3 regions of the Variovorax sp. W2I14 genome follow, and region 3 is predicted to be linked to each of the others. Evidence: predicted binding sites of a transcription regulator. Region 3 holds the regulator's gene; each other region holds the start of a gene.
What was found. The regulator LexA, encoded in region 3, represses DNA repair genes until DNA is damaged. The targets are predictions, from matches to a motif close to ACTGTATNNNNATACAGT.

Region 1: the regulator LexA is predicted to act here: its motif matches at 7,467-7,484, upstream of imuA (translesion DNA synthesis-associated protein ImuA).
Region 2: the regulator LexA is predicted to act here: its motif matches at 3,157-3,174, upstream of QF040_RS01700 (DNA topoisomerase IV subunit B).

The regions. Positions count from the first base shown of each region.
Region 1 is NZ_JBNDJX010000001.1:654,430-664,189, reverse strand. It holds gene QF040_RS03180 (phosphotransferase enzyme family protein) at 1-870, shown strand, start outside; gene QF040_RS03175 (hypothetical protein) at 892-1,626, opposite strand; gene QF040_RS03170 (hypothetical protein) at 1,628-1,885, opposite strand; partial or broken gene QF040_RS03165 (error-prone DNA polymerase) at 1,964-5,336, opposite strand; gene QF040_RS03160 (Y-family DNA polymerase) at 5,329-6,678, opposite strand; gene imuA (translesion DNA synthesis-associated protein ImuA) at 6,647-7,453, opposite strand; gene QF040_RS03150 (ABC transporter substrate-binding protein) at 7,563-8,693, shown strand; gene QF040_RS03145 (aldo/keto reductase) at 8,774-9,694, shown strand; gene QF040_RS03140 (Bug family tripartite tricarboxylate transporter substrate binding protein) at 9,681-9,760, opposite strand, start outside.
Region 2 is NZ_JBNDJX010000001.1:340,333-350,092, reverse strand. It holds partial or broken gene parC (DNA topoisomerase IV subunit A) at 1-151, opposite strand, end outside; gene QF040_RS01705 (lytic transglycosylase domain-containing protein) at 186-1,112, opposite strand; gene QF040_RS01700 (DNA topoisomerase IV subunit B) at 1,136-3,124, opposite strand; gene QF040_RS01695 (MFS transporter) at 3,279-4,502, shown strand; gene QF040_RS01690 (hypothetical protein) at 4,526-4,666, shown strand; gene QF040_RS01685 (class I SAM-dependent methyltransferase) at 4,683-5,252, shown strand; gene dapA (4-hydroxy-tetrahydrodipicolinate synthase) at 5,296-6,222, shown strand; gene bamC (outer membrane protein assembly factor BamC) at 6,362-7,453, shown strand; gene QF040_RS01670 (MBL fold metallo-hydrolase) at 7,459-8,235, shown strand; gene QF040_RS01665 (hypothetical protein) at 8,310-8,576, opposite strand; gene QF040_RS01660 (hypothetical protein) at 8,671-9,183, opposite strand; gene QF040_RS01655 (JmjC domain-containing protein) at 9,173-9,760, opposite strand, start outside.
Region 3 is NZ_JBNDJX010000001.1:1,097,427-1,107,186, forward strand. It holds gene QF040_RS05175 (oxepin-CoA hydrolase, alternative type) at 1-747, opposite strand, end outside; partial or broken gene QF040_RS05180 (3-hydroxyacyl-CoA dehydrogenase) at 786-2,308, opposite strand; gene QF040_RS05185 (MFS transporter) at 2,453-3,610, opposite strand; gene QF040_RS05190 (D-2-hydroxyacid dehydrogenase family protein) at 3,671-4,678, opposite strand; gene QF040_RS05195 (hypothetical protein) at 4,779-5,135, opposite strand; gene lexA (transcriptional repressor LexA) at 5,274-5,957, opposite strand; gene QF040_RS05205 (asparaginase) at 6,031-6,993, shown strand; gene adk (adenylate kinase) at 7,023-7,679, opposite strand; gene kdsB (3-deoxy-manno-octulosonate cytidylyltransferase) at 7,804-8,589, opposite strand; gene QF040_RS05220 (Trm112 family protein) at 8,586-8,768, opposite strand; gene lpxK (tetraacyldisaccharide 4'-kinase) at 8,749-9,760, opposite strand, start outside.

The DNA.
Region 1 (9,760 bases), 440 kb from region 3:
GCGGCGTATTTCCTGAAGCTGCGCAGCGGCGATTTCGACAAGACGGCCGTTGCCGTGCCGGCCTTTCTCCATCACGACAAAGGCATCGCTGCGGTGATAGCGCCGTTGCCGACAACGGACCGTCAACTCAGCGTGCAGCGCCAAGGCTTCGACTGGATGCTCTATCCCTTCTTCGAAGGCCAGAACGGATTCGAACGCGCCCTGACAACCGCGCAGTGGACCGCTCTCGGCGCGGCACTGGGCGCCATTCATCGCACCGAATTGCCGCCCGCCCTGCTCGCAGGCATCCCCAAGGAAACCTACGCGCACCGCTGGCGCGAAGGCGTCAGGCGCTATCAGCGCCGCTTCATCAACGGCTTCGTGGGCGACGCCATCGTCCAGCGCTTCCACGCTTTCTGGGCGCAGCATGACGAGGAGATCGACACGCTGGTCTATCGCAGCGAGCAGCTCGCATCGATCCTGCTGGAGAAGGCGCTGCCGCAGGTCGTGTGCCACGCCGACATCCACGCGGGCAATGTGCTGCTGGGCGATGGCGACCGGCTGGCCATCGTCGACTGGGACACGCTCGTCCTCGCGCCGAAGGAGCGCGACCTGATGTTCGTCGGCGGCGGTGTCGGTCACGTGTGGAACCAGCCGCAGGAAGAGGCGCCGTTCTACCGAGGCTACGGCGCCGCGGAGATCGATGCGGTCGCCCTCGCCTACTACCGCCACGAGCGCATCGTGCGCGACATCCTGGAAATCAGCGACCAGGTCTTCGATGCGTCCGCAAGCACCGAAGACCGCGAAGAAGCCAAGCGCCAGATGGCGAGCCAGTTCCAGCCCGGCGACGTGGTCGCCATTGCGCACCAGAGCTACGAAGCGGTCACCTGATCGCGCTGGCGGGCTGATCCGCTAGATCAGCATGTCCTGCACATCCTCGTCGAAGCCCGAAATCGGCTGCGCCTTGGCCAGCGCCAGCCAGACTGCGAACGGCATGCGCTCGATCGGCCGATGCACCGCGGCCCGCGCCACCACGAGGCGCTCGCCTTCGAGCACCAGCACGCCGCACTCGGCCGGAATCTCCTCGGGCGTGGCGATGCAGCGGCCGCGCGCGTCGTTGCCCAGCACGTACCAGCACTCGCCGCCCAGATCGAGATAAGCCGCGCGCTTGTCGGGCTTGCGCAGGTCGCCCAGCAGATCGGCGCGGCTGACCTTCACCTCGTGGACGATCGGGTGCGCATAGGCCTCGACGCTGGTGTTGCGGATCGAAAACACATCGGGCCGCGCCATGCACCAGCGCGGCTTTCCGCCCTCTTCGAGCGGCGGCAGGCGCGCGCGCAGGCCGAGGCCGCGCCATGCGATGCGGCCGCCGCGCGTCATCTCGCGCGCCACGCGTTCGACCAGCGCCTCGTGCGGCGTCAGCGCCGCGCGGTTGATGGTGAGCGTGGTCGCTATGCGGGCAATGCCGGCGTCGGTCACGCGCAGGGTCTCGTGGCCATGCGATGTGCGCACGCGTTCGAGGAATCCGCCGGCCAGCAGCTCGACCTCGATGGCGTCGCAGCACGGCCAGCCAGCCGAGCGGTAGATCTCGCGCAGGCGCCGCGCGTGGAGCTTGCCGAAAGGCACCGTGGCAGTCGCGTCCGCCATTTCAGCCATTGCCGTTGCTGTTGCTGTTGCTGTTGCTGTTGCTGTTGCTCCCGCCGGTCTGCATCGGCGGAGGCTCCACCACCGGCGGTGGAAATCCCGGGTCGGTGACCGGCGGCACGACCGGCGGCGGATCGCCCTCGGGAGGTGGTGGTGGAGGTGGTACGGGAATCGGCACGTCGGGCGCGGGCGGCGGCGGACCGATCGGCATGGCGACGAGGGGGTCACGGTCGGGGGCTAGTGCGATTGCGAGTGCGGACATGGGGAACAGGTTAGCGAAAAGTCGTGGGAGGCGCGAGGCGTGGAACGATCGGTTGCATCCGTCGCATTGCGCGCTCGATCAATGGAAATCCCGGCTGATGTTGCTCTGCGCAAGCCGGCCCATGAGCGGCGTCAAATCCTTGAAGCCGGTGGCGACCAGATGCTGCACCTTGCCGCCGCTGTCGTCGTCGCGCTGCCAGGTGCCCTGCACCGCGAGCAGGTGCGATTTCAGCAGCGGCTCGCGCCAGGCGTCGATGACATGGCTCCAGACGATCACGTTGACGTTGCCGGTCTCGTCCTCCAGCGTGACGAAGATGGTGCCGTTGGCCGTTCCGGGCCGCTGCCGGCCCTTGACGATGCCGCAGGCGCGCACGGTGCGGCCGGTGGGCTGCGCGCGCAACTCCTCCGCGCTCATGAGCTTCATGCGCGAAAGGCACGGGCGCAGCAGCGCGAGCGGATGGCGGCGCAGCGTGAGGCCGAGCGATGCGTAGTCGCCGACGATCTCCTCGCCCTCGGGCGCCGCGGGCAGCAGCAGCACCTGCTCGTTGATCGGCACGCCCTTGAGCAAGGCCGGCGAGCGTCGCTGCGCCGTGGCGTCCCACACCTGCTGGCGGCGATGGCCCGAGAGCGACATCAGCGCATCGGCCGCGGCGAGCGCGGCCATGTCCTTGCCGTCGAGTTCGGCGCGCAGGGCGAGGTCTTCGGTGCTGGTGAAGGGCGATTGAGCGCGCGCTTTCAGCAGGCGTTCGACACCTTCCTTGGAGAGGCCTGAAATGCGGTTCAGCCCGAGCCGCACCCGCGGGCTGGTTCTCGTTGCCCAGGCGCTGGGCGTAGCGCGCGTCGGTGCCTGGCGGCATGCGCGGCGCATCGGGCGCGCGGGCCTCGAGCGTGGTGTCGAAATCGCTGTGCGTGACATCAACCGGCCGCACCTCGACGCCGTGCCTGCGCGCGTCCTGCACGAGTTGCGAAGGGCTGTAGAAGCCCATGGGTTGCGAGTCGAGCAATGCGGCGAGGAAGCAGGCGGGTTCGTAGTTCTTCAGCCAGCTGCTCACGGTGACCAGCAGCGCGAAACTCGCGGCGTGGCTCTCGGGGAAACCGTAGTCGCCGAAGCCGAGGATCTGTTTGAAGATGGCTTCGGCGAATTCGAGCTTGTAGCCGTTGTCCGTCATGCCTTTGACGAGCTTCTCCTGAAATTCTTCGAGGCCGCCCTTGCGCTTCCACGCCGCCATCGCGCGACGCAGTTGATCGGCCTCGTCGGCCGTGAACTTGGCCGCGATCATGGCGATCTGCATCACCTGCTCCTGAAAGATCGGGATGCCGAGGGTCCGCGCCAGCGCAGGTTTGAGATCGTCGTTTTCGTAGACGATCGGCAAACCCTTGCGTACTCGCTCACGCTGCTTGAGATATGGATGCACCATGCCCCCCTGAATAGGCCCTGGCCGCACGATCGCTACCTCAATCACAAGGTCGTCATAAGTACGCGGCTTCAGGCGCGGCAGCATCGACATTTGCGCCCTGCTCTCAATCTGAAACACGCCGATAGTGTCGGCATCGCAGATCATGTCAAACACCTTCGGATCGTTGTTGGGGATCTGATGCATCTGCACCATCGAGCCCCGCCACCGGTTCATGTGATCGAGCCCGCGGCGGATGGCGCTAAGCATGCCAAGTGCGAGAACATCAACCTTGAGCATTCCCATGGCTTCGAGGTCGTCTTTTTCCCACTGGATAACTGAGCGGTTTTCCATTGAGGCTTTCTCGACCGGTACTAACCGCGTGAGCCGGGTGTGCGTAAGAACGAAGCCTCCTACGTGCTGGCTCAGGTGACGTGGGAAGCCTTTGAGCCGCTGCGTCATCTCTATCCACTGTTCGAGCTTGAGTTCGTCTTCCCGCACGCCTGCACGTTTGCATGCCGCATTCAACTGCTCGCCGAGCACGGCATCGTCGAACCAGTAGTGGTCCTTGGCGAATTCATCGATTAATCGTTCATCGATACCAATGGCCTTGCCCACGTCGCGCAAGGCGCTGCGGGATCGATAGCAGATGACGACGGCGGCAATGGCAGCGCGCTCGCGGCCATATCTGTCGTAGATGTACTGGATGACCTCCTCACGCCGCTGGTGCTCGAAGTCGACATCGATGTCGGGCGGCTCATTGCGTTCACGGCTAAGAAATCGCTCGAACAGCAGCGTTCCTTTGTCGGGGTTGATGGCGGTAATGCCAAGGCAAAAGCAGACTGCCGAGTTGGCCGACGAGCCACGCCCCTGACAAAGAATGCCTTTCGATTTGGCAAAGCTGACAATGTTTTCCACTGTGAGGAAGAACATCTCGTACTTGAGTTGAATGATGAGAGCCAACTCTTTATGGACCTGCTGGCAGACGCTTTGCGGAATTCCCGAGGCATATCTTTCAAGCGGATATTTTTCGAGCGCGCCCTCCCACGTCTTGCGCACCAGCGTCTGGGCCGGCGTCTCGCCGTTGCCTACGCTTTCGAGCGGGTACTCGTAGCTCTTGCGAATTTCTTGCGGATCGAACCTGCATCGCTCGGCCACCACCAGCGTGTTCTCCAGCATTCCGGGCAAATAGAGCCCGGCCAGTTGCATGCGTAGCCGCAGATGCCGCTCGGCATTCGACTGCAGTGCAAAGCCGCATTCAGCGACTGTCTTTCCTTCGCGCACGGCCGTCAGCACGTCGTGCACCGACTTGCGGCCACGCCCGTGCATGTGTACGTCACCAGCTGCTACGAGTGGCACGCCGGCTTGTTCGCCGGCTTGCATCAGCGCGACGAACCAGAGGTCGTCGTCGAGTTCATTGAACATTTCCACGGCCAGCCACAAGTTGCCACCGTACAAGGCCTTTGCGGCTGCCAGGTCCTCCTGCAGCGTGGCCATCTCGATGCCTGCGCCAGGCTCGCGGTGCGGCACGAAAAGAATCTGGCAGTCCTGCAGTGAAGCCACATCGCTGCCCTCCCAGCTCACGCGGTACTTCCCTTTGGGCAGCTCGGTATTACGCGCAGCCGTGATGAATTCACAGAGGTTGCCCCAGCCTTGTGCGCCGTTCGCGATCACTACGAGCCTGAAGCGCTCGAAACGGAATTCGCTGCCGAAGAGCAGCCGGAATCCAGGGTTGCGCGGAATCTTCGGCTCGTCGGGATGTTTGCGCTCATACGCCTCCAGCTTGGAGGGCAGGTCTCGCAAGGCCACATACGCACGCACGATTCCGGCCACAGAGCATTCGTCTGTGATGGCTAGCGCGTCGTAGCCGAGTTGATAGGCGCGTTCCACCAACTCCTCTGGGGTCGAGGCGCCGCGCTGGAAACTGAAGTTCGTGAGGCAATGCAACTCGGCATAACGCGGCAGCACCGAGGTTGGCCGTACCCGCAACGGAACCGGCAGCGCATGCACCTTGGCAGGCTGGCGCTTGCGCTCTTCCTTGGCACTCAGGTCAGGCATAGAACCCCTGCAGGTACCAGCGCACTTCGCCTGAAGAAAACAGCGCCGAATGCCGCTCGCGAAAGATCCACACCAGCCCGGCTTCGGGGCTTTCGGCCACGTAGTAGTCGCGCATCGCCGGCTGGCCGCCGTCTTCCTTGCCGCCCCACCAGCCGGCCTCGACGCGCTGCGGGCCGACCAGCTTGCTCAGCGGGCCGCGATAGCACGGGCGCTCGCCGTCCATCTCGAGCAACACGGGTTCGGGCAGCAGCCACGGCGGATAGATCGCATCGGGCTGCGAGGCTGCGGCTTTCGCTTCCTTGCGCGCCTTGCCGGGCGCGGCCTTGTCCTTCTGCAACGCGGGCCGCCATGCCTGCTTGCGCTCGGGCCGGTGATCGGCCTCGGCGCAGGGCACCACCACCTGATGCGCGCCGAGCCGCACGCTCAGGCGCTCGACCATCTCGTGCAGCTTGTCGCCCTTGCGGTTGTCCTCGGGCAGAAAACTCGTGCTGGCGCCGGCCCACGGATCGGTTTCAAGCGTGCGGAGCCTGAGCCAGCTCGCGGGCGCCGCGAGCGTGGTGAGGGCGAGCTTTTCGGACAGCAGGCGGCGCAGGTGCGCGAGGTCCTGCGTGGGCTCGGCGGTGCGCACGGTGACCTGCTGGTGCGGCGGCAGGTTCACACCGTTGAAGCGCTTGAGGTCGAGCGTCCACTGCAGCTCGAGCGCGCGGGCGCCACGCTGGCGGGCGCGCAGCCAGATCTGCAGCGCCGAAAGCAAACGGTTGGCCGCCCACATGAGTTCGGGCGCGGTCTCGGCGAGCGCGGGCAGCTCCAGCTTCTGCTCGAACACATCGGGCAGCGTGAGCCAGTCGTGGCCCTCGGGGCGCAGGCCCCAGGCGGTGTCGAGCGCTGTGCGCAGCTCGGTGCCGAAGCGCCGCGTGAGGCCGCCGCGCGGCAAGGCGGCCACCTCGCCCCAGGTGCGGCAACCCAGGCGCGCGAGCAGGTCGAGGTGCGGGCGGGCGGCGGTGAGCGTGTCCAGCGGCAGGCCGGCCGGCATGTCCTTCGGGCGCTCTTCCTGCCGTTCGAACAGCCGCAGCCGCGCAAGCGCGATCAGGCTCGTGGCGCCCTGCGCGCCGAGCATGCGCACATCGGGCGCGGGGTTCGCGGCGACCAGCTGGCGCATCAGTTGCAGCCGCCCGCCCCAGAGGCGCTCGCAGGCCGAGACTTCGAGCATGAGCGCCTCGTCCTGCCAGGCGACGTGCGGCGTGTATTCCAGCGCCCACCAGCCCAGCGCTTCGGGCGTGGGCAACTGCGGTGCGTCGGGCGCGTCGGCGTCAAGCGACCACCGCAATGCGATCCAGTGCATTGGGGCCTCCTTTCCACGCGTCGATGCGGACCACGGTTGCGGACGTTGCCGTGTCGCCAACCGGCACCGTGCCCTGCTGCTGCAGGCGCAGCTTGCGGCGCAACCGGGCGGCGGCGAGCAGCGCCGTCATGCGCTCGTTGCGCGCCGGCAGCATCACCGGCGCGGCCAGCGGCGGACCGCGGCGCTTGAGGATGTGCAACTCGATCTGCGAAGAATCCGCGGCGCAGCTTTCCACCTGAAGACGAAGCCGTGCGGGCGAAGCGCCCCGCGCGGCCGACTCGGGCCGGCACACGAAGAGCATCACGTCATGCTGCGCGGCGGCCAGTTGCAGCCGCCGCAGTTCGCCCACGCGCGCCTGCGGCAGCCACGCCACCACGGCGGCCACGTCCGCGCAGCGCAGCGCCTGCTCGCAGGCCCACAGGCGCGCGGGTGGCGCATCGCTCTTGATCCACATCAGCGCCTCCACCGGCAGGCCCTGCGCCGCGAGCGACGGCCCGCAGGGCTCGTAGGGCGCGCCGATCAGCACGACCGGCCCGCCGCGCGCCTCCACAGCCTGCGCCAGCGCGGGCAGCAGCAGCCGCCAGACATGCGCTTCGGGCGCGCTTTGCAGCAGCTCCGTCATCGCGCCGACCGGCCAGCCGCCGCCGGGCAACTCGGCGTCGAGCGCGGCATGGCCGGTGGCGACGACCTGCGCGTCGGCCAGGCCGAGTTCGTCGGCATGCCAGACGCCACGGCCCGCGGCGGCGGAAAAGGAGTCGAGGAAAGGAAGGCCCATGATCGGAGTTTTAACTGTATTTTTATACAGTATTTCCTGAGCCGCAACCGGAGATCGATTTACTCGGAGGACTTCGCCCCTTAAGATTAATTGTTAACAGTTTGTGACCATGACACACAAAAAGATTCAATTCCTGGCCTCGGCCTTTGCCGCCTTCGTTCTCGGACTGTCTGCTTCGGCGCATGCGCAGACCGGTAAACCCCTGCTGATCGGCCAGACCTTCGTGCAGACCGGCCCGCTGGCGTCGCTCTCGACCGAGCCGCTGGTCGGCATCCGTGCCATGTTCACCACGCTGAACGCGAACGGCGGCATCAACGGCCGGCCGGTCGAGTTGCGACAGCTCGACGACGCCTACGACCCCGCCAAGGGCGCCGAGAACGTCAAGACCTTCGCGAAGGACGGCGCCATCGGCGTGCTGATGCCCATCGGCACTTCGTCGGCGGTCGGCGCGATCAAGGCGGCCAACGAATTGAAGATCCCGGTCGTTGGCGCCTACACGGGCGCGGGCCCGGTGGTGAAATTCAACGACTACAGCTTCCCGGTGCGCATCAGCTTCGACGAGGAATACAGCCGCATCGTGAACCACCTGTTCACCATCGGCCTCTCGCGCATTGCCTTCGCGCACAACGACAACCCCGGCGCGCGCTCGGCGATGGAAAGCACGCAGAAGTTCATTGCCGAACGCGGCGACAAGATGGTGGGCAGCGTGGCGATCAAGAACGACGGCTCCGACGCGGCCGAGCGCGCGGCCGAGCTGGCCAAGCTCAAGCCCAAGGCGGTGGTGCTGTCGGCCACCAACGATGTGGCGGCCAAGTTCATCACGGCCTACCGCGCGGCGGGCGGCGAGACGGCCTTCTATTCGTTCTCCTTCCTCAACGGCCAGAAGCTCTTCCAGGACATCAAGAAGGACGCGGCCGGCGTTGTCATCTCGCAGGTCGTGCCCTACCCGTGGAACAGCGCGATGCCCGTCATCGCCGAGTACCAGGCGGCGATGAAGAAGATCGGCATGAACGAATTCGGCTACGCGAGCCTGGAGGGCTACGTCGCGGCCAAGGTCATGGTCGAGGGCCTGAAGCGCGCGGGCGCGAACCCCACGCCCGAGTCGCTGCAGAAGGGCCTGGAGTCGTTCAAGACGCTGGACATCGGCGGCATCGCCGTGTCGTACCGGCCCGGCGAGCACCGCGGACTGACCTTCTCCGAGCTGTCGATGCTCAAGGCCGACGGGCGCTACCTGCGCTGAGGGCTTCCGCCCGGCAGCATGGCGGGCGCAGAATTTCGTTCGTGACGACGCCCACCACGAACGAGCCCCACCTTCCCGCAGTGACGCGTGCGCAGCTGCTGCGGCTCGGTGCCGCCCTCTGCGCGGGCGCCGCGCTCCCCTCCTTCGCCCAGCAGCAACCAGGCAGGCCCGCGATGCAGATGACCACCCGTCCCATTCCCTCCACGAAGGAAGCCCTGCCGGTCGTCGGCTGCGGCACCTGGATCGGCTTCGACCAGCGCCCCGGCACCGACGAGTACAAGCGCCTGCCCGGCGTGCTCGAGGCGCTCTTCGCGGCCGGCGGCACGGTGATCGACAGCTCGCCGATGTACGGCCGTTCCGAGGAAACCACCGGCGAATTGCTGGCCGCCACCAAGCCCCCCACCAAGCCCTTTCTCGCCACCAAGGTCTGGACCTCGGGCCACGAGGCCGGCGTCGCGCAGATGGAGCAGTCGTTCGCGCGGCTGCGCACCAAACAGATCGACCTGATGCAGGTGCACAACCTCGTCGACTGGCGCACCCACCTCGCCACCCTGCGCGGCTGGAAGGAACAAGGCCGCGTGCGCTACATCGGCATCACGCACTACACCGCCTCGGCCTACGGCGAGGTCGAGGCCGTGCTGCGGGCCGAGAAGCTCGACTTCGTGCAGATCAACTATTCGCTCGACGCGCGCGATGCCGAACAGCGCCTGCTGCCGCTCGCGGCCGAGCGCGGCGTGGCGGTGATCGTCAACATGCCCTTCGGCGGCGGCGGACTGCTGCGGCGCCTGCGCGACAAGCCGTTGCCCGCCTGGGCCGGCGAGATCGGCTGCACGAGCTGGGCGCAGGTGCTGCTGAAGTTCGTGCTGAGCCATCCGGCCGTGACCTGCACGATTCCCGGCACGAGCCGCGCCGAGCACATGGCCGACAACGCCGCGGCCGGCAGAGGCACCTTCCCCGATGCGGCCTTCTGGCGCCGCGAAGCCGCCGCTATTCGAACTTGACGTTGTGCTCCCGCACCGTCGCGCCGAAGGCGTCGTACTGCGTGCGGAAGAATTCGGTGAACTTCG
Region 2 (9,760 bases), 760 kb from region 3:
GCTTCTGGCCGTCGGACACATCAGGCAGCGCGCGGCCCTTGACCACGCTGAGCGCGTATTCGAGGTAGGCGGTCTGCGCGTAGTCGGCCAGTGTGAGGGTGGTGTCGCCGTCGGTCGGGCCGCCGAGGTCGAGCGGAGGTTGGGAATCCATCGTCTGTCGTTTCCGGAAGATTTTTGTTGCTTGTTTATTCGGACATGGCCACCGAAGGCGCGCCCGTCATGGACGAGACCGGCACTTCGGGCATGTAGGGAGAGGTCGGCACATCGGCCGGCTCCATCAGCGCAGGCACGGCAGGCTTGGTGGCCGGCGAAGCGGCCGGCAGCCAGGGCCGGTCGGGCGGCATGTTGCCGCGGCCGACGGCACCGCCCATTTCCATGCGGATGCGGCCAGGCGACTTGCCGCCGCCACCGATGCGCCCCCCGGTCGCACCGGGCTTCAGGTACGCGTAGAGCTGCAGCACTGTCTGCACGTAGTTCTGCGTTTCCTTGTAGTTCGGGATCTTGTTGCCCGCGCGCTGCACCGCCCCTTCGCCCGCGTTGTAGGCGGCAAGGGCCAGTTCGATCTGCCCAGGGAACATCGCGATCAGGTCGCGCAGGTAGCGGGAACCGGCGGCGATGTTGATGCGGGGGTCGAACAGCTTCTTCTCGATGCTCGTGCGCTTGTCCGCCGCAACGCCGTAGCGCTGTGCGGTCGCGGGCATGAGCTGCATCAGGCCCATCGCGCCCTTGGGCGAGACGGCCTGCGCATCGAAGCCGGATTCGGTGGCGATCAGCGCCTGCAGCAGTTCGTAGTCGATCGAATGCTTGTTCGACGCATCGCGCAGCGCTGCCTTGGCCGTCTTGTAGCTGGGCGAGGCCTCGAAGAGCGCCAGCAGGCTCTGCGACGCCGGCGGCACCTTGCCGTCGAACTTGCGCCCGCTGCGCGAGAGCGGCGAGATGCCCTGCGCGGTGTCGAAGCTCTGGCCGCCGCGAAAGAAGATCTGGTAGCGCTCATCGACCTTCTCGGCGGCGAAGTGCGCGACGCCTTTGCTGTCGATGTAGCCGTAGATGTCAGCGGCGTGCGCCATTCCCTGCTGCAGGCACAGCAGCAAAGCCAACAGCAACGGACGCATGAAATCTGTGAGGGTCACGGGGGTCAAACATCGATGTCGACGTCATCGGCGCGCAGTTCCATCAACTCGCGCCGGGCGGCCGCTTCGCCCTTGCCCATGAGCTTGGTGATCTCGCCTTGGGTGGAGGTGAAGTCGAAGCGTCCCAGCTGCACCTGCATCAGGCGCCGGGTATCGGGATTGAGCGTGGTTTCCCACAATTGTTCCGCGCTCATCTCGCCCAGGCCCTTGAAGCGGCTGATGCTCCAGGCGCCTTCGCGCACGCCGTCTTTACGCAGCTTGTCGAGTGTGGCGGTCAGCTCGCCCTCGTCGAGCGCGTAGACCTTGGAGGCCGGTTTCTTGCCGCGCGCGGGCGCATCGACCCGGAACAGCGGCGGCTTCGCGACATACACGTGGCCGGTTTCGATGAGTTTCGGAAAGTGACGGAAGAACAGCGTGAGCAGCAGCACCTGGATGTGCGAGCCGTCCACATCGGCATCGGAGAGGATGCAGATCTTTCCGTAGCGCAGGCCGCTCATGTCGGGCGAGTCGTTGGGGCCGTGCGGATCGACGCCCACGGCCACCGAGATGTCGTGGATTTCGGTGTTGGCGAAGAGCCGGTCGCGCTCCACTTCCCAGGTGTTGAGCACCTTGCCGCGCAGCGGAAGGATGGCCTGGCTTTCCTTGTCGCGGCCCATCTTGGCGCTGCCGCCGGCGGAGTCGCCCTCGACCAGGAAGACCTCGTTGTGGCTGATGTCCTTGCTCTCGCAGTCGGTCAGTTTGCCCGGCAGCACGGCCACGCCGGAGCCCTTGCGCTTCTCGACCTTCTGGCCGGCGCGCTGGCGGGTCTGTGCGGCCTTGATGGCGAGTTCGGCGAGCTTCTTGCCGTAGTCGACGTGCTGGTTGAGCCAGAGTTCGAGCGCCGGGCGCACGAAGCTGGACACCAGCCGCACCGCGTCGCGCGAATTCAGGCGCTCCTTGATCTGGCCCTGGAACTGGGGATCGAGCACCTTGGCGCTCAGCACGTACGAAGCGCGCGCGAACACGTCTTCGGGCAACAGCTTCACGCCCTTGGGCAGCAGCGAATGCAGTTCGATGAAGCCCTTCACCGCAGTGAAAAGGCCGTCGCGCAGGCCGCTTTCGTGCGTGCCGCCGGCGCTGGTGGGAATCAGGTTGACGTAGCTCTCGCGCACCGGCTGGCCGTCTTCGGTGAAGGCCACGCACCAGTCGGCGCCCTCGCCTTCGGCGAAGTTGTCGGCGTTCTTGTCGGCATGGCCGCTGCCCTCGAAGAGCGGGATCACCGGATCGCCGTTGAGCGTCTGCATGAGGTAGTCGCTCAGGCCGCCCTTGTAGAGCCACTGCTGCGTTTCCTTGGTCTTCTCGACCGTGAGCGTGACGCTCACGCCGGGCATCAGCACCGCCTTGCTGCGCAGCAGGTGCGTGAGCTCGCTCATCGGGAGCGCGGCGGTTTCGAAGTACTTGGCGTCGGGCCAGGCGCGCACGGTGGTGCCCTGCTTACGTTCGCCGGCCTCGAGCTTTCGGATTTCGAGCGCCTCGATCACGTCGCCGGCGCTGAAGGCCAACCTGGCGATCGAGCCTTCGCGGTGGGAGGTGACTTCGAGCCGCTTCGAAAGCGCATTGGTCACCGACACGCCCACGCCGTGCAGGCCGCCTGAGAAGCTGTAGGCGCCGCCGGAGCCCTTGTCGAACTTGCCGCCGGCGTGCAGGCGGGTGAACACCAGTTCGACCACGGGGGCTTTTTCCTCGGGATGCAGGCCGAACGGAATGCCGCGGCCGTCGTCTTCGATGCTCACCGAGTTGTCGGCATGCAGCGTGACCTTGATCTTCTTGCCGTAGCCGGCCAGCGCCTCGTCGGCCGCGTTGTCGAGCACTTCCTGGATGATGTGCAGGGGGTTGTCGGTCCGGGTGTACATGCCCGGGCGCTGCTTGACGGGCTCGAGGCCCTTGAGCACGCGGATGGAGCCTTCCGAGTAGCCGGAAGCGGATTCTGAGGTTGTCTTGAGAGGAGTCGCCATGGGGGCGGATTGTAGTCAGTCGCCGCCAAACAACTGGATACCCATACAGCAGGCGCTTTGATGCCGGATGCGCATTGAAACGGCGCCGATAAATCATCAATGGCTTTGGCCGCCCGCGCGCCTGCCGCAGCACGCAATGGCTACATTCGACGGCATGCAAGCCTCCACCCCCACCCTCTCGATCAAGCAGGTGCTGTTCTGCGGCGCCATGATCGTCACGCTCTCGATGGGCATCCGCCACGGCTTCGGCCTCTGGCTGCAGCCGATCACGCAGGCGCAGGACTGGAGCCGGCAGACCTTCTCCTTCGCGCTCGCGATCCAGAACCTCTCCTGGGGCATCTTCGGCGTGTTCGCCGGCATGCTGGCCGACCGCTTCGGGGCGTTCCGGGTGCTGATCGGCGGTGCGATCTTCTACGGGCTGGGGCTGCTGGGCATGGCGCATTCGCCGACGCCGCTGCTGTTCACCCTCAGCGCGGGCGTGCTGATCGGCGCGGCGCAGGCGGGCACGACCTACGCGGTGATCTACGGCGTGATCGGGCGGCAGATTCCGGCCGAGCGGCGCTCCTGGGCGATGGGCGTGGCGGCGGCGGCCGGCTCGTTCGGCCAGTTCCTGATGGCGCCCATCGAGGGACGCCTGATCGGCCAGCTGGGCTGGCAGACCGCCTTGGCCGTGCTCGCGGTGCTGGTTCTGGTGATCGTGCCGCTGGCCTTCGGCCTGCGCGAGCCGAAGACGGCGGCGCTCGCCGGGCACCGCGACCAGTCGGTACTGCAGGCGGTGGGCGAAGCCTTCCGCTATCCGAGCTTCGGCCTCCTGATGGCGGGCTATTTCGTCTGCGGCTTCCAGTTGGCCTTCATCGGCATCCACATGCCGACGTACCTCCGCGACCGGAGCCTGTCGGCCGACGTCGCCGGCTACGCGCTGGCGCTGATCGGGCTCTTCAATGTGTTCGGCACCTACACGGTCGGCCTGCTGGGGCAGACCCTCGCCAAGCGCAAGATCCTCGCGGCGATCTACTTCGCGCGCGCAATCTCGATCGCGCTGTTCCTGATCGTGCCGATCTCGCCGATGAGCGTGTATGTCTTCTCGGCGGCGATGGGCTTCCTCTGGCTCTCGACCGTGCCAGCGACGAATGCGATCGTGGCGGGCATCTTCGGGGTGGCGCACCTGTCGATGCTCAGCGGCTTCGTGTTCCTGAGCCACCAGGTCGGCTCGTTCCTGGGCGTGTGGCTCGGCGGCTACCTGTACGACACGACCGGCAGCTACAACATCGTCTGGTACATCGCCATCGCGCTGGGGGTGTTCGCGGCGCTGATCAACCTGCCGGTCAAGGAGCACGCCATCGCCCGTGCGGTGCGGCCGGCGGCTGTGCCGGGTTGATTGCGGGCGAACACAATCGGGCCATGACTCGCCAGATGCGCCACCACCTCGCACACGCCGGCTGGCTTGCGGCCGTAGCGGCGGCGCTGGCGGGCGTGTTCATGCTCTATACGCATCCGGAATTTCTCGTGACGCTGGTCGACCAGGTGTGGTCGTGCTTCTGAAGCAGGCTGAATTGCTATGAAAGATGTAGCACCATTGCATGGCGCGGGCACGCCTTCGGAATGGATCGTGCGCTGGTCGCACTTGCTGGCCGCCGATGCCACGGTGCTCGATGTGGCCTGCGGCGCAGGCCGGCACATGCAGTGGTTTGCCGGGCGCGGGCATCCAGTTACGGGCGTCGACCGGTCACCGGAAGCGACCGAGGCAGCCGGCGCCTTCGGACAGGCCATCACGGCCGACATCGAATCGGGCCCCTGGCCCTTCGCAGGCCAGACCTTCGGCGCAGTGGTCGTCACCAATTACCTGTGGCGCCCCCGCATGGCCGACATCGTGGCCGCCGTGGCCCCTGGCGGCGTGCTGCTCTACGAGACCTTCGCCGCCGGCAACGAAACGGTGGGCAAGCCGTCGCGGGCCGACTTCCTGCTGCAGCCCGGCGAACTGCTAGCGGCCTGTGCGGATCTGCGTGTGGTGGCCTACGAGGACGGGTTCCTCCCCGAACCAGCGCGCTTCGTGCAGCGCATTGCCGCCATCCGTGCGCCCGCGCCCCTTGCGGGCCCTCCGCTGCGCGCCCTCCTTAAGGGAAACTGAGGGGGCCGGGCGCGACGCCTTGGCGACGCCCGGAGTAAGTAGAATCGGCGCTTTCGTCCACCGACAAAGAGATTCCCCCTTGGAGCAACTGACAGGCAGCATCGTCGCGCTCGTCACGCCGATGCACGACGACGGCAGTGTCGACTACCCCGCCCTGCGGCGACTCATCGACTGGCACATCGACGAAGGCACCGACTGCCTTGGCGTGGTCGGCACCACCGGCGAATCGCCGACGGTCGATGTCGAAGAGCACTGCGAAATCATCCGCGTCTCGGTCGAGCAAGCCAAGGGCCGCGTGCCCGTGATGGCCGGCTGCGGCGCCAATTCGACCAAGGAAGCCATCGAGCTGGCCAAGTTCGCCAAGGGCGTTGGCGCCGATTCGCAACTGCAGGTCGTGCCCTACTACAACAAGCCCACGCAAGAGGGCCAGTACCAGCACTTCAAGGCCATCGCCGAGGCCGTGGGCGACCTGCCCATCGTGCTGTACAACGTGCCCGGCCGCACCGTCGCCGATATGGCGCACGACACGGTGCTGCGCCTCACACAAGTGCCCGGCATCATCGGCATCAAGGAAGCCACCGGCAACATCGAACGCGCCCAGTGGCTCATTCGCGATGTGCCCAAGAACTTTGCCGTCTATTCGGGCGACGACCCGACCGCCGTTGCGCTCATGCTGTGCGGCGGCCAGGGCAACATCAGCGTCACGGCCAACATCGCGCCGCGCAAGATGCATGAACTGTGCGTGGCTGCCATCGCCGGCGACGTGAAGCGCGCGATGCAGATTCAGTTCGAACTCATGCCGCTGCACCGCAACCTGTTCGTCGAACCCAACCCGATTCCGCTCAAGTGGGCCATGGCCCGGCTCGGCCTCTGCGGCGGTGCCCTCAGGCTGCCGCTCACCGAACTCGGCGAAGCCAGCCGTCCGGCGGTCGAGGGCGCCCTGCGCGCCACCGGCCTGCTCAAGAACTGAGCCAATCCCCAATACGCCTGCGATCCGCTTTTTCCCTGGCCGCAACAAGGTTAAGCAACCTTTTGCCCGAACCGTGCTCAGAGATGGCGGGCACTGCGGCCCATAGATTGATCGAACCATTCCAACAAGGAAGACGACGTTGAAGAACCTTTCGCAACTTTCGCGATATGCACTGCTGACCACCCTGGTTGCCAGCCTCGCCGCCTGCTCCGTGCTCGAGAGCGACAAGATCGACTACAAGAGCGCCGGCAAGGCCCCAACGCTCGAAGTCCCGCCCGACCTGTCGCAACTCTCGCGCGACAACCGCTATGCGGTGCCCGGCGGCGCAGTCAGCGCCAATTCGTACCAGACCGGCATCGCCAATGCGCCGGGCGTGCCCACCGCCGTCGCCAACATCGGCGATGTGCGCATGGAACGCGCGGGCACGCAGCGCTGGATCGTCATCAACCGCACGCCCGACCAGCTCTGGGAGCCGGTGAAGGACTTCTGGCAGGAAAGCGGCTTCCTGCTGACCACCGAGCAGCGCAACCTCGGCATCATGGAAACCGACTGGGCCGAAAACCGCGCCAAGCTGCCGCAGGACATCATCCGCGGCACGCTGGGCAAGCTGGTCGACTCGGTCTACTCCACCGGCGAACTCGACCGCTTCCGCACCCGCATCGAACGCACGACCAACGGCACCGAGATCTTCATCAGCCACCGCGGCATGCAGGAGGTCTACAACAACTCGCGCCAGGACCAGACCGTGTGGCAGCCGCGCCCGAGCGACCCTGAACTCGAAACCGAGTTCCTGCGCCGCCTGATGGTGAAGTTGGGCGTCTCGCAAGAGCAATCGAAGATCCTGGCCGCCACCTCGGCGCCGGCAAAGACCGCCACCATCGCCAGCGTGGGCAACCAGCCCGTGGTGCAGATCAGCGAAGGCTTCGAGCGCGCATGGCGCCGCGTCGGCCTTGCGCTCGACCGCACCGGCTTCACCGTGGAAGACCGCGACCGCAGCGCCGGCATCTACTACGTGCGCTACGTGACGCCGAACCCCGACAAGAAGGAAGAAGGCTTCTTCGGCAAGCTGTTCAGCAGCTCGTCCAAGGACGAAAAGCCGATCAAGTTCCGCATCCTCGTGAAGAGCCAAGGCGAATCGACCACCGTCTCGGTGCAGAACGAAGCCGGCGCGCCCGAAACCTCGGCCAACGCGCAGCGCATCGTCAAGGTCATTGCCGACGACCTGAAGTAACCCGCATGCTCCGCTTCCGAAGCCTCGGTAGCGGCAGCACGGGCAATGCCGCGCTGGTCGAGGCGACCAGCGCCGGCCGCACCTCCCGGCTCCTCGTCGACTGCGGCTTCGGCATCCGGCAGCTCGATCAGCGGCTGGCCCAGGCGGGCCTCGCCGCCGGCGACATCGACGCCATCTTCATCACCCACGAGCACGGCGACCACATCGGCTGCGCCCACACGCTCTCGCGGCGCAACCGCATTCCCGTCTGGATGAGCGAAGGCACCTGGCTCGCCACGGGCGGCCGCGACTTCGAGGGCCGGCTGAACCTGGCGCGCGACGACGCGGAGTTCGCCGTCGGCGACATCGGCGTGCAGCCCTTCACCGTGCCGCACGATGCGCGTGAGCCACTGCAGCTTCGCTGCACGGACGGCGCACGCACGCTCGGCGTATTGACCGACCTGGGGCATGCCACGGCCCATGTGCTGAATCGCCTGGCCGGCGTGCATGCGCTGCTGCTCGAGTTCAACCACGACAGCGAGCTCCTGGCCAACTCGGCCTATCCACCTTTTCTCAAGCTGCGCGTCGGCGGCAACTACGGGCACCTGTCGAATGCAGCGGCGGCGGAGATAGCGCGCGCGGTGCGCCACGACGGCCTGCGCCACGTGGTTGCAGCGCACTTGAGCGAGCAGAACAACCGGCCCGACATCGTGCGGCGCCTTATGGCCGAGGCGCTGGGTGGCCATGAGGCGGAAATGCTTACCGCCACCGCGGCCGAGGGCTCGCCCTGGCTGGATGTCTGACCGCCAGCTGACCGGTCAAAGATCCAAATAGAAAAGCCGCCCTGGGGCGGCTTTCTGCTGTGTGAAGACCCGGCTTATTGCTTGGGTGCTTCGTTCTTCTTCGCGGCTTCCGTCGCTGCGTTCGCGTTGTCCAGGGCCGACGAAGCGCCAGGCGACGGCGCGCTTGCGGCCGGATCTGCAGAAGGTGCCGGCGCGGCTGCGGGGGGCGGTGCCGCGGGCTCGGTCACGGGCGCGGGCGGCGGGGTCACGACTGCCGGTGCGGCGTCTTCTTTCTTGCCGCAGGCAACGAGTGCGGCAGCGGCGATCAACGAGGCAATCAGGACGGACGACGACTTCTTCATGAGAACTCCTTTGGCAAAGAATGTCTGGAACGAAAAAATTCTAGACCCGCATCTCCGCCTGAATATGTCTCGCGGCCGCATTCGCGGCATTGGCTTACAAGCCGAGTGTCGATGCCGGAAATGCCGGCCGCCCCACGCGCCAGCTCTCGTCGATGGCTTCGCGCAGTTCGCGGCGGGCGCGCGGATCGGCGCCGCAGACGCCGCGGCAGCGCTCGGGGTCGATGCGGTGCGCGAACCAGTTGGGTGTCCAGATCGCGCTCGGCACCTCGGCCCCGACCTTGCCGGTGGCCCGGCATTCGATGATGTGGTCCCACATGCGGCGCCACGGCACGAAGCGCGCGTGGCTGCGCGCGATCACGTCGAAGCGCTGGGCCAGCAGCACGAAGCGCCGGCCGCTGGCCAACCAGGCCTGCAGCGCCTCGATGCTGGCGCGTTCGCCCAGCGGCCAGTCGGCGAAGTCTGGATCGCTGAAGACGATCTCCTTCCAACCTTCGCGCGCGGCGGCCGAAAGCGCATGGCGAACCATCCCGCCGAAAGCCTCGCGGCCGTCGAACCGGCCTTCGGGCAGCAGCGGCGGCGGCGAAGTGCTGTTGTCGTCAGTCGGCATGAACCCAGCCCGCCTCGCACCACTCGCCCAGCAGCGCCAGCGCCCCTTCGCTGGCCCGCGCCAGCTCGCGCGGGCCAAGTGAGCGCCGGTCGGCCAGCTTGCGCATCAGCGCGGCATCAGCGCCGCCCGCGCGGAAGCTCTCGCCGTTGATGTAGATGTGGCGCGTGTCGTAGAGCATGCGCGTGCGGCGGTCGAGCGCCACCTGCTGCGTCGCGTCGGGCACGTCGCCGCCTTCGTCGAACCAGATGTTGGCCTTGGGCTCGGTCAGCGATTCGCCGAGGGCGCGGTCGATGGCATCGGGGTCGCGCAACGCGGCCTCGACGGCCTTGCGTGCGAAGTCCTGCAGTGCAGTGGGCATTGCGGCCGGCGTATCGACCGCGGGCTGCGTCGGGTCGCGGTAGCGCGCCAGTTCCGTGTGGCCGGCGTCCTCGAGGTCTTCCGAATAGGCCTGCGCCATGCGCGCGAGCAGATCGGCGCCGAGTTCGCCCAGGGCGGACGAGCGCAGGCCGATGGAAAAGGTCATGCAGTCGTCGCCCACCGCCACGCCTTCATGGGCGTACTTGGGGGGCAGGTAGAG
Region 3 (9,760 bases):
CGCGGCGATGCCGATGCCCGCGTTCGCATGGTGCAGGTTGCGCACGAAGTGATCGCGCTCCTGCGAGAGCTGCGCGGCCAGCGTGGCGCCGCGTGCTTCGCTCAGCAGCTCCTTGATGCTGGCGAGCGAGTTGGGCGCGCGGGCGTTGAGCTTCTTCGCGAGTGCCAGGGCGCCCGCGAGCGCCTGTCCGCTTTCGGTGAGTTCGTTCACGAGGCCGGCCGCATGCAGGCGCGGCGCGGCGATGCGCTCACCGTTCATGAGCCATTCGCTGGCGAGCTGGCGCGGCAGCTGCTGCCCGAGGTGCCAGCTGAGGCCGCCATCGGGCGACAGCGCCACGTTGCTGTAGGAGGCCGCGAATACCGCGTCGCGCGCTGCCACCACGAAGTCGCAGGCGAGGGCGAGCGAGAAGCCCGCGCCGGCCGCGGCGCCTTCGACGGCCGCGATGATCGGCTTCGGAAAGGTGCGGATCGAATCGATCCAGTTGTGCAACCCCTCGATGCTCTCGGCCTGCACCGAGCGGTCGAGTTCGCGATTGGCCAACAGGCGCTGCAACGAGCCGCCCGCGCAGAACCATGCGCCTTCGCCCACGATCACTACGCTGCGGATCTCGCTGCTGCTCTCGGCGCCGTTGAGCGCCTCGATGCCCGCGGCGTAGATCTCGGGGCCCAGCGCATTGCGCTGGGTCGGGTTGGAGATGGTCAGCACCATGGTGCTGCCTTCGCTCGTGCTCTTGAGTTCGGCGGTCATCGCTGTGTCGCGTTTCCAGTCGGTTGGTGGTTTGTTATTTATTCTTCTTCGTGCAGGAGGCTCAGGCCCAGCGCACCGCGGCGGCGCAGCCACGGGCTCGGGCGATAGCGCGGGTCGCCGTAGACGGTCTGCAGGTTGAACAGCACTTCGAGCATGTTGGTCGGGCCGTAGAGGTTGCCCATCGCGAGCGGGCCGCGCGGGTAGCCAAGACCCAGCTGCACCGCGGTCTCCAGGTCGGCCGGCGAGCACACGCGCTGTTGGCACATGTCGGTGGCGATGTTGACGATGGTGCCGATCACGCGCTGCGTGACGAAGCCGCCGCTGTCGCGGATCACGCTCACCGCCTTGCCGTCGCGTGCGAAGAGGGCATGCGCGGCATCGCGGATGTCGCGGCGCGTGGCCGGATTGGTGGCGAGCACGCGGCGCTTGGTGGCGGCGTCGTCGATCAGCATGTCGATGCCGACGGTGCGCGTGGCGTCCAGGCGCTCGACGGCCGCGACCGTGGTCACGTCGAAGCCCAGCGGGGCCACGAGGATCAGCGAATGCGGCGCGGCGGTGGCGCCGCTGTCGATCTGCGCGCCCAGCGTGTTGATCAGGCGCAGCAACTCGGCACGGCGCGCGGCGCGGGGCGAGACCCAGACCGAGGGGGTGCCGTCGACCACGGGTGGCGGAGCCTCGGGCGTCTGCTGCATCACGCCGTCGGTGTAGCGGTAGAAACCTTCGCCGGTCTTGCGGCCGAGCGCGCCGGCGGCGAGGCGCTGCGCGGTGATCACGCTCGGGCGGAAGCGCGGCTCCTCGAAGTACTGGTGGTAGATCGATTCCATCACCGGGTGCGACACGTCGAGCGCGGTCAGATCCAGCAGCTCGAACGGGCCGAGGCGGAAACCGGCCTGGTCCTTCAGGATGCGATCGATGGTCGCGAAGTCGGTCACGCCTTCGCCGACGATCCGCAGCGCCTCGGTGCCGTAGCCGCGGCCCGCATGGTTGACGATGAAGCCGGGCGTGTCCTGCGCCTGCACCGCGCTGTGGCCCATCTGCACCGCGTAGCCGGCCAGTTGCTTGCAGACCTCGGGCGCGGTCTTGAAGCCCGCCACCACCTCGACCACCTTCATCAGCGGCACGGGGTTGAAGAAGTGGAAGCCCGCGAAACGCTCGGGATGCGCGAGCCCGGCCGCAATGGCCGTCACCGAGAGCGAGGACGTGTTGGTGACCAGCGTGGAAGTCGGGGCCACCACGGCCTCGATTTCGCGGAAGAGCTTGCGCTTGACTTCGAGGTCTTCGATCACTGCTTCGATCACGAGGTCACAACCAGCGAGTGCCTCGATTGAATCGACGGCCTGCACTCGAGCGCGATCTGTGCATCGCGCGTCGCGGCATCGAGCTTGCCCTTTTCGTGCAGCTTGTTCCACTGGGCGATGAGGGCTTCGCGTCCGCGTTCGGCGGCGCCCGCAAAGCTGTCGAGGAGCAGCACCTCGCTGCCGGCCTGCGCGGCGATCTGCGCGATGCCGCGACCCATGGCGCCCGCGCCGATGAGCCCGATCCGTTGGTAGTTCACTGTCATTTGATGGAGATTTTCGCTGGTTGAGTGGTGTGAGGGCCTGACGCGCAGGTGCTGGCCGGAAAGCGGCTGGCGAGCGTCGGCAGCCTCCGATTTTGCAATCCCGCGCGGGCGATGCATCCCGGGTCTTACGCGGGTCTCGTGTTTTCAGGACGCGCGGCGGCTGCGGTCGATGGCGACGCTGAGGCCAATGGCAAGCAGCAGCAGCGCCAGGCCGACTCGGCTCAGCCACGGCGCCGCGTCGTTCGCCAGCAGCCAGCCGCCGAGCGCCGCGCCGACCGCCTGACCGATGTAGATGCCCGAGCTGTTGAGCGCCACGGAGCCGGGCGCGAGCGCGGGCGCCAGGCCCACGAGCCGCGCCTGCTGAGCCGAGTTGGTGGCGAAGCAGCCGATGCCCCAGGGCACGATCACCACCGCGAGCCAGGCGAGCGTGCTCGCGAACGGCCAGAGCAGCAGGCTCAAGGCGATCAACGAGGACGTCAGAAGCACCATCCGGCCGGCGCCCACGCGGTCGATGTAGCGGCTGACCACCATGTTGCCGATCAGCCCGAAGGCGCCGAACAGCGCCCACATCAGGCTCAGCGTGTTGGCGTCCGCACCGAAGCTCTGCTTGAGGATGGGTCCGAAATAGCTGAAGAGCACGAACTGTCCCGAGCCCTGGAGCGCCGTGACTGAAACGATGCCCATCAGCACCGGGCTGCGCAGCACGCGAGACCACGCGGCGGCCGTGAGCGCGGCAGGCCGGATGCCGGTGGGCAGCGTGAGCCAGATCGAAGCGGCGCTGACGATGCTGAGCAGCGCAATGGCCATGAAGGCCATGCGCCAGCCGAGGTGGCCGCCGATCAGCGCGCCGATGGGCAGGCCGAGCACCGAGGCCATCGACCAGCCAAGGAAAACGAAGGTCACGGCGCGCCCGCGGTGTTCCGGCGGCACAAGCATGCCGGCGCAGGCCGCGGCCTGGGGCGTGAAGATCGCCGGCGCAATCACCGTGAGCATGCGCACCGGCAAGAGCGCGGCGAAGCTCGGCATGAGCGTGCAGAGGGCGTGTCCGGCGGCATACCAGAGGAGCGTGAGGGCCAGGAGCTGGCGGCGATCCCAGCCCGCGACCAAGGCCGCCAGCAACGGTGCGCCGAGGCACATCACGATCGCGGCGGCGGTGATCAGCTGGCCCGCTGTCGCAGCAGTGACAGCAAGCGATGTGCTGATCTCGTTGAGCGTGCCGGGCACCACCATCACGCCGGTGCCGATCACGAAATTGCCGGCCAGCAGCGCCCAGAGCGCGCCTCGAGGCGCAGGCCGGCTCATCGAATGACCTGCGCCTTCGGCTGCGGTATTCGCCTTGGAGCGGCCCGGCGGCTCATGAACTCACCGGCGGACCTGCAAGGCGCCGGGATTCACGATGTTGGTGGGATTGCCCTTGATGAAGCTCACGACGTTGTCGAAAGCCTGGCCGAAGTAGCTCTCGTAGCTGTCCTGCTCCACATAGCCGATGTGCGGTGTGCAGATGCAGTTTTCGAGGCGCAGCAAGGCGTGGCCCTGCAGCGGCGGTTCGCTCTCGAACACGTCGATGGCCGCGAGGCCCGGACGTCCGCGATTGAGCGCGGCGAGCAGGGCATCGGCCTCGACCAGTTCTGCGCGGGAGGTGTTCACGAAGAGCGCTGTCGGCTTCATGCGTGACAGGTCTTCGAGCGTGACGAGGCCGTTGGTTTCCTCGTTGAGCCGCAGGTGCACCGAGAGCACGTCGGCCGCGGCAAAGAATTCGTGGCGGTTCTGCGCGACCTGAAAGCCGTCGGAGCGCGCCTTGGCGCAGCTCGCTTCGCGTCCCCAGATCACCACCTGCATGCCGAAGGCCTGCCCATAGCGCGCGACCAGTTGGCCGATGCGGCCATAGCCCCAGATGCAGAGCGTCTTGCCCTTGAGCACCGAGCCAAGTCCGAAATTGGGTGGCATCGAAGCCGACTTGAGCCCCGACTGCTGCCACGCTCCGTGCTTCAAGTTGCTGATGTACTGCGGCAGCCGGCGCATGGCCGCCATGATCAGCGCCCAGGTGAGTTCGGCCGGTGCCTGCGGAGAGCCCGAGCCTTCGGCCACCGCCACGCCGCGCTCGGTGCAGGCATTGACGTCGATGTGGCCGCCGACGCGTCCGGTCTGCGAAATGAGCTTGAGCTTGGGCAGCTTTTCGATGAGCTGGCGCGAGATCTGGGTGCGCTCGCGAATCAGCACGATCACGTCGGCGTCTTTCAGGCGAACCGACAGTTGGCCGATGCCCTTGACCGTGTTGGTGTAGACCTTGGCCGCGTACGCGTCCAGCTTGGCGGCGCAGCGCAGCTTGCGCACGGCGTCCTGGTAATCGTCAAGGATCACAATGTTCATGGCGTGCCATTGTGCCTCGCAGCATTGGGATGTCGCGCCAGTGAACGTTTGGATACCCACCCCCGGGGCACTGCTGGTGCGGCTCGCCGGGGGAAATGCCTCAGTGCAGGCGCGTGGAACTGGGTGCGGTTTCCGCGGCTTCGAGTGCGGCCAGTCGGTCGAGCTCCGCGCAGACATCGGCCATGCGGCCCGAGATCACCATGCGGCTGCGGTCCCGGCTTTTTCCGTCGATCACGCGAACTACACGCAGCGGGCGTGCCGTCGCGGTGGCGGTTGCCGTCGGTGCAGGCGTACCAGCGGTGCGCGTGGTGCAGGCGGGGCGCACGGCCACGTAGCGCAGGCCGGCGGCAGTGTCGCTGCTGTCCCGGCGGTGAGCGCGGCGCGCAGGCAACAACCGGTTTGCAAGCGATTGCAGCGGCATCCAGAAATCAGCGATGGCGAGGAGGGCGATTCCCATGTGAACTCCAAAAAAGTCTGAGGTTGAACACAGGCAGGATTTCTTGAATCGGCCGCGACAGGGTGATGGCGACTTCGCGCCATACGCCCGCCACCTGTCGAGGCCGGATGGGGTGCTGCTGCAAGCAGGCCGCGAGACCTACATCAGCATGGTGTTGCGGATGAGGCCGACCGCGAGGCCTTCGATTTCGAAGGGCTCGCCGGGCTGGACGATGATGGTCGGGTAGTCGGGGTTCTCGGCGTGAAGCTCGATCACCTGCTTGTTGCGCTTCAGGCGCTTGACGGTGACTTCGTCGCCCAGGCGTGCCACGACGATCTGGCCGTTGCGCGCTTCCTTGGTGGCCTGCACGGCGAGCAGGTCGCCGTCCATGATGCCGGCGTCGCGCATCGACATGCCGCGTACCTTGAGCAGGTAATCGGGCTGGCGCTGGAAGAGCGTGTTCTCGACGTAGTAAGTCTGGTCGACATGCTCTTGCGCCAGGATCGGCGAGCCTGCCGCGACGCGACCGATGAGCGGCAGCGCCAACTGCGCCATGCCCGGCAGCGAGAGCGAGAACTGCCCGCCTTCGCGATGCCGCGTTTCGTTGAGCGAACGCAGCGCATCGCCCTTGAGTCGAATGCCGCGCGAGGTGCCGCTGACAAGTTCGATCACGCCCTTGCGGGCCAGCGCCTGCAGGTGCTCTTCGGCAGCGTTGGCCGACTTGAACCCCAGCTCATTGGCGATTTCGGCGCGTGTGGGCGGGGCGCCAGTGCGCGCAATGGCGCTCTGGATTAAGTCGAGGATCTGCTGCTGGCGGGCGGTAAGCTTCACGGCGAACTGCATATGTGGTTCCTTGCGGCACTGGCTAGATATCCAGTACCTGTATTTTTAACCAGTTTTTGGAAGTTGACAAGTCATGGCCAATTCCCCGTTGCCCGAAGTGCGTCGCGTGGTGGTTCTGGGGACCGGCGGAACCATCGCCGGAAAGGCCTCCAGCAGCGGCGACAACATCGGCTACACCGCTGGGCAGGTCGACGTGTCGGACTTGCTGGGTGGCATCGACGCGCCTGAGGGCGTCACCCTGCTGGCGGAGCAGGTGGCGCAGGTCGACAGCAAGGACATGGCCATCGACATCTGGCAGAAGCTCGCGCAGCGGTGCGCGCATTGGCTCGCGCAGCCGGATGTGGCTGGCGTGGTGATCACCCACGGCACCGACACGCTCGAGGAGACCGCCTTCTTCCTTCATTCGGTGCTGGCACCGGCGAAGCCTGTGGTGCTGACTTGCGCGATGCGCCCGGCCACTGCTCTTTCGCCGGATGGTCCGCAGAACGTGCGCGATGCCATCGCTGTCGCGGTGACGGCGGGCGCGCAGGGCGTGACGGCGGTGTGTGCTGGCACGGTCCACAGCGGGGTGGAAGTGCAGAAGGTGCACACGTACCGCCTCGATGCCTTCGCATCCGGCGATGCAGGGCCGATTGGCTACGTGGAAGAGGGCGCGGTGAGGCGCGTGAGGGAGTGGCCGGCTGCGCCGTCTCCCCAGGCATCGACGGCGCTGAGCGCATCAGGGCCTTGGCCGCGGGTCGAGATCGTCATGAGCCACGCCGGTGCGAGTGGCGCAATCATCGATGCACTTCTTCGGGAGGGCGCGGAAGAACCAGTCCGCGGATTGGTTCTCGCGACTACCGGCAATGGCACCGTGCACCACGCGCTGGAAGCGGCAGCACTCAAGGCACAGGACGCCGGCATTGCGGTGCTGCGCGCGACGCGCTGCACCAGCGGTCGCATTCTGCCGAAGCCCGATGACCGGCTGCGCGACGCAGGCGCGCTCACGCCCGTGAAGGCGCGCATCGCGCTGATGCTGGAACTGCTAGGGAAATAAATAGCCGCCCTGTAAAAAGGGCGGCGGGATCAGCTGCTCAGTGCCGCCAGGGCGCGTTGCGTGATTTCGTCGACCGTGCCGACGCCCTTGATCGCGCGGTACTTCGGGGCAGCGGCCGGATCGGCCTTGGCCCAGGCCGAGTAGTAGTCGACCAGCGGACGCGTCTGCTGGCTGTACACGTCGAGCCGCTTGCCCACGGTTTCTTCCTTGTCGTCCTCGCGCTGGATCAGGTCTTCACCGGTCAAGTCGTCCTTGCCTTCGACCTTGGGCGGGTTGAACTTGACGTGGTAGGTGCGGCCAGATGCCGGGTGCGAGCGGCGGCCACTCATGCGCTCGATGATGTCGCTGAAAGGCACGTCGATCTCCAGCACGTAGTCGAGCTTGACGCCCGCGGCCTTCATGGCATCGGCCTGCGGGATGGTGCGCGGAAAACCGTCGAACAGGAAACCATCGGCGCAATCGGGCTGGGCGATGCGCTCTTTCACGAGGTTGATGATCAGGTCGTCGCTCACCAGTGCGCCTGCATCCATGACGGCCTTGGCCTGCAATCCGAGCGGCGTGCCGGCCTTGACGGCGGCGCGCAGCATGTCGCCGGTCGAGATTTGGGGGATGCCGTATTTCTGGCAGATGAAGGCCGCTTGCGTGCCTTTGCCCGCCCCGGGCGCGCCCAGCAAAATTAGTCTCATGGTGTCCTCGGACGGTTCTTAGATTTTGTGTCACGCCAAGCGTTGGCCCGAGGGCTGGGCGAGGCGGATTTCACGTCGAGGATAGCATGCGTCCCCATAGGGAATTCCCTCCGCGACGCACGTCTTAGGAGGCGGGTCCGGCAGCAAAGACGGCACGCACGCGCGCCAGATCCTCAGGGGTGTCGATGCCCGGCCCGGGCGCGACATGGCTCACGTGCACCGCGATGCGATGCCCATGCCAGAGCGCGCGCAATTGCTCGAGTGCTTCGGTGGCTTCGACGGGCGATGGCGGCAGCGACGGAAATTTCCGCACGAAGCCGGCGCGATAGCCATAGATGCCGATGTGTCGTAGCGGCGCGGGCGAGGGCAGCACGGTCGGTGCCGCACCGCCGGCCGAGCCATCGCGCCACCAGGGAATCGGGGCGCGGCTGAAGTAAAGCGCATTGCCCTGGGCATCGAGCACCGCCTTCACCACGTTCGGGTTCATGAAATCGCTCACCGAATCGATCTCGTGAGCCGCCGTGCTCATCGCCGCTTCGGGATGCAGGGCCAGCGCGGCGGCGACGGCATCGATCAGCTCGGGGTCGATGAGCGGCTCGTCGCCTTGTACGTTGACGACGATCTCGTCGCCATCGAGGCCCAGTTGCTCGCACGCTTCAGCCAGCCGGTCGGTGCCGCTCGGATGGTCCTGGCGAGTGAGGATGGCTTCGACGCCGTGTGCCTTGCAGGCCGAAACGATGGACGCATCGTCCCCAGCCACAACAACGCGCGATGCGCCGGACTGGCTCGCACGTTGCGCGACACGCACCACCATCGGCAGGCCCGCGATATCGGCAAGTGGTTTGTTGGGCAGCCGCGTCGAGGCGAGGCGTGCCGGCACCAGGACGGTGAAGCTTACGGAGCCGGTCACAGACCCAGCTCTTCGTCGGACAGCGTGCGCGCCTCGTTCTCGAGCAGCACCGGGATGCCATCGCGCACCGGATAGGCGAGGCGGGCGCTGCGGGAGCACAGCTCCTGCTTCTCGGGGTTCCAGGTCAGGGGGCCCTTGGTCACGGGGCAGACGAGCAGTTCAAGCAGCTTGGTATCCATCGGGCGATGATAGCTTTGCGTCGAGTGCAGCGAAGAATTCCGGGGCAGGTTCGAAGTGCAGCGGCACGGCCAGCGCATCGGGCGCCTTGCGCCACAGCTTGACTGCATCTTTCTCGGTGCACAGCAAGGTGTATTCGCTGCCGGACGGGCGCTGCCAAGCGTCGAAGTCGTGGTGATCGGGCAGGGCGATGGTCTCGGTGAGCGCGAGACCGCGCGCGCGCAGCATGTCGAAGAACCCTTCGGGCCGCGCGATGGCTGCCAGCGCGATCAGCGACTTGCCCGCGAGAGCCTCCAGAGGAATATGTTTTCCATCGATTGCAACCGCATCCTGCGAAAGGTTGCGCGTGGCGGTGTAGCCGCCCGAAAAGGCAGGCTTCTCGCCGCTATGGAGCACCAGGTCGCAGCGACGTGGCCAGGGTTCGCGCAACAGGCCCGCAGGCAGCAGCCAGCCGTTGCCGATGCCGCGGTCGTCGAACACGCAGATCTCGATGTCGCGAGCGAGCGCCAGATGTTGCAGCCCGTCGTCGCTCACGATCACTTGGGTGGCCGGATGCCGCTCCAGCAGCGCGCGCGCGGCTTCGATGCGTCGTCGCGCGACGAAAACCGGTGCATTTGTAGCGTGGCGAATCAGCGCCGGTTCGTCGCCGACATCGTGGGGATCGCTCCCGTCGAGCACTTCGCGGCAATCGTCGGTGCGTCGGCCGTACCCGCGCGACACCACGCCGACCTGAAGCCCACGAGCCTGCAGATGCCGGACGACGGCCATCACGACAGGCGTCTTTCCCGCACCGCCCGCAATCACGTTGCCGACGACGATCACGGGAACGGGGACGCGTTCGGCCCGCAACCATCCGATCCGATAGAGCCAGCCGCGCAGCGAAAAGATCGCGCCGTAGAGCAGCGACAGCGGCCACAGCAGGCAGGCCAGCAGGCCGCGGTGCAGCCAGGCGTCCTGCAGCCGCGAGGCTGCGCCCGTGCTGCTGCGGCCCTGC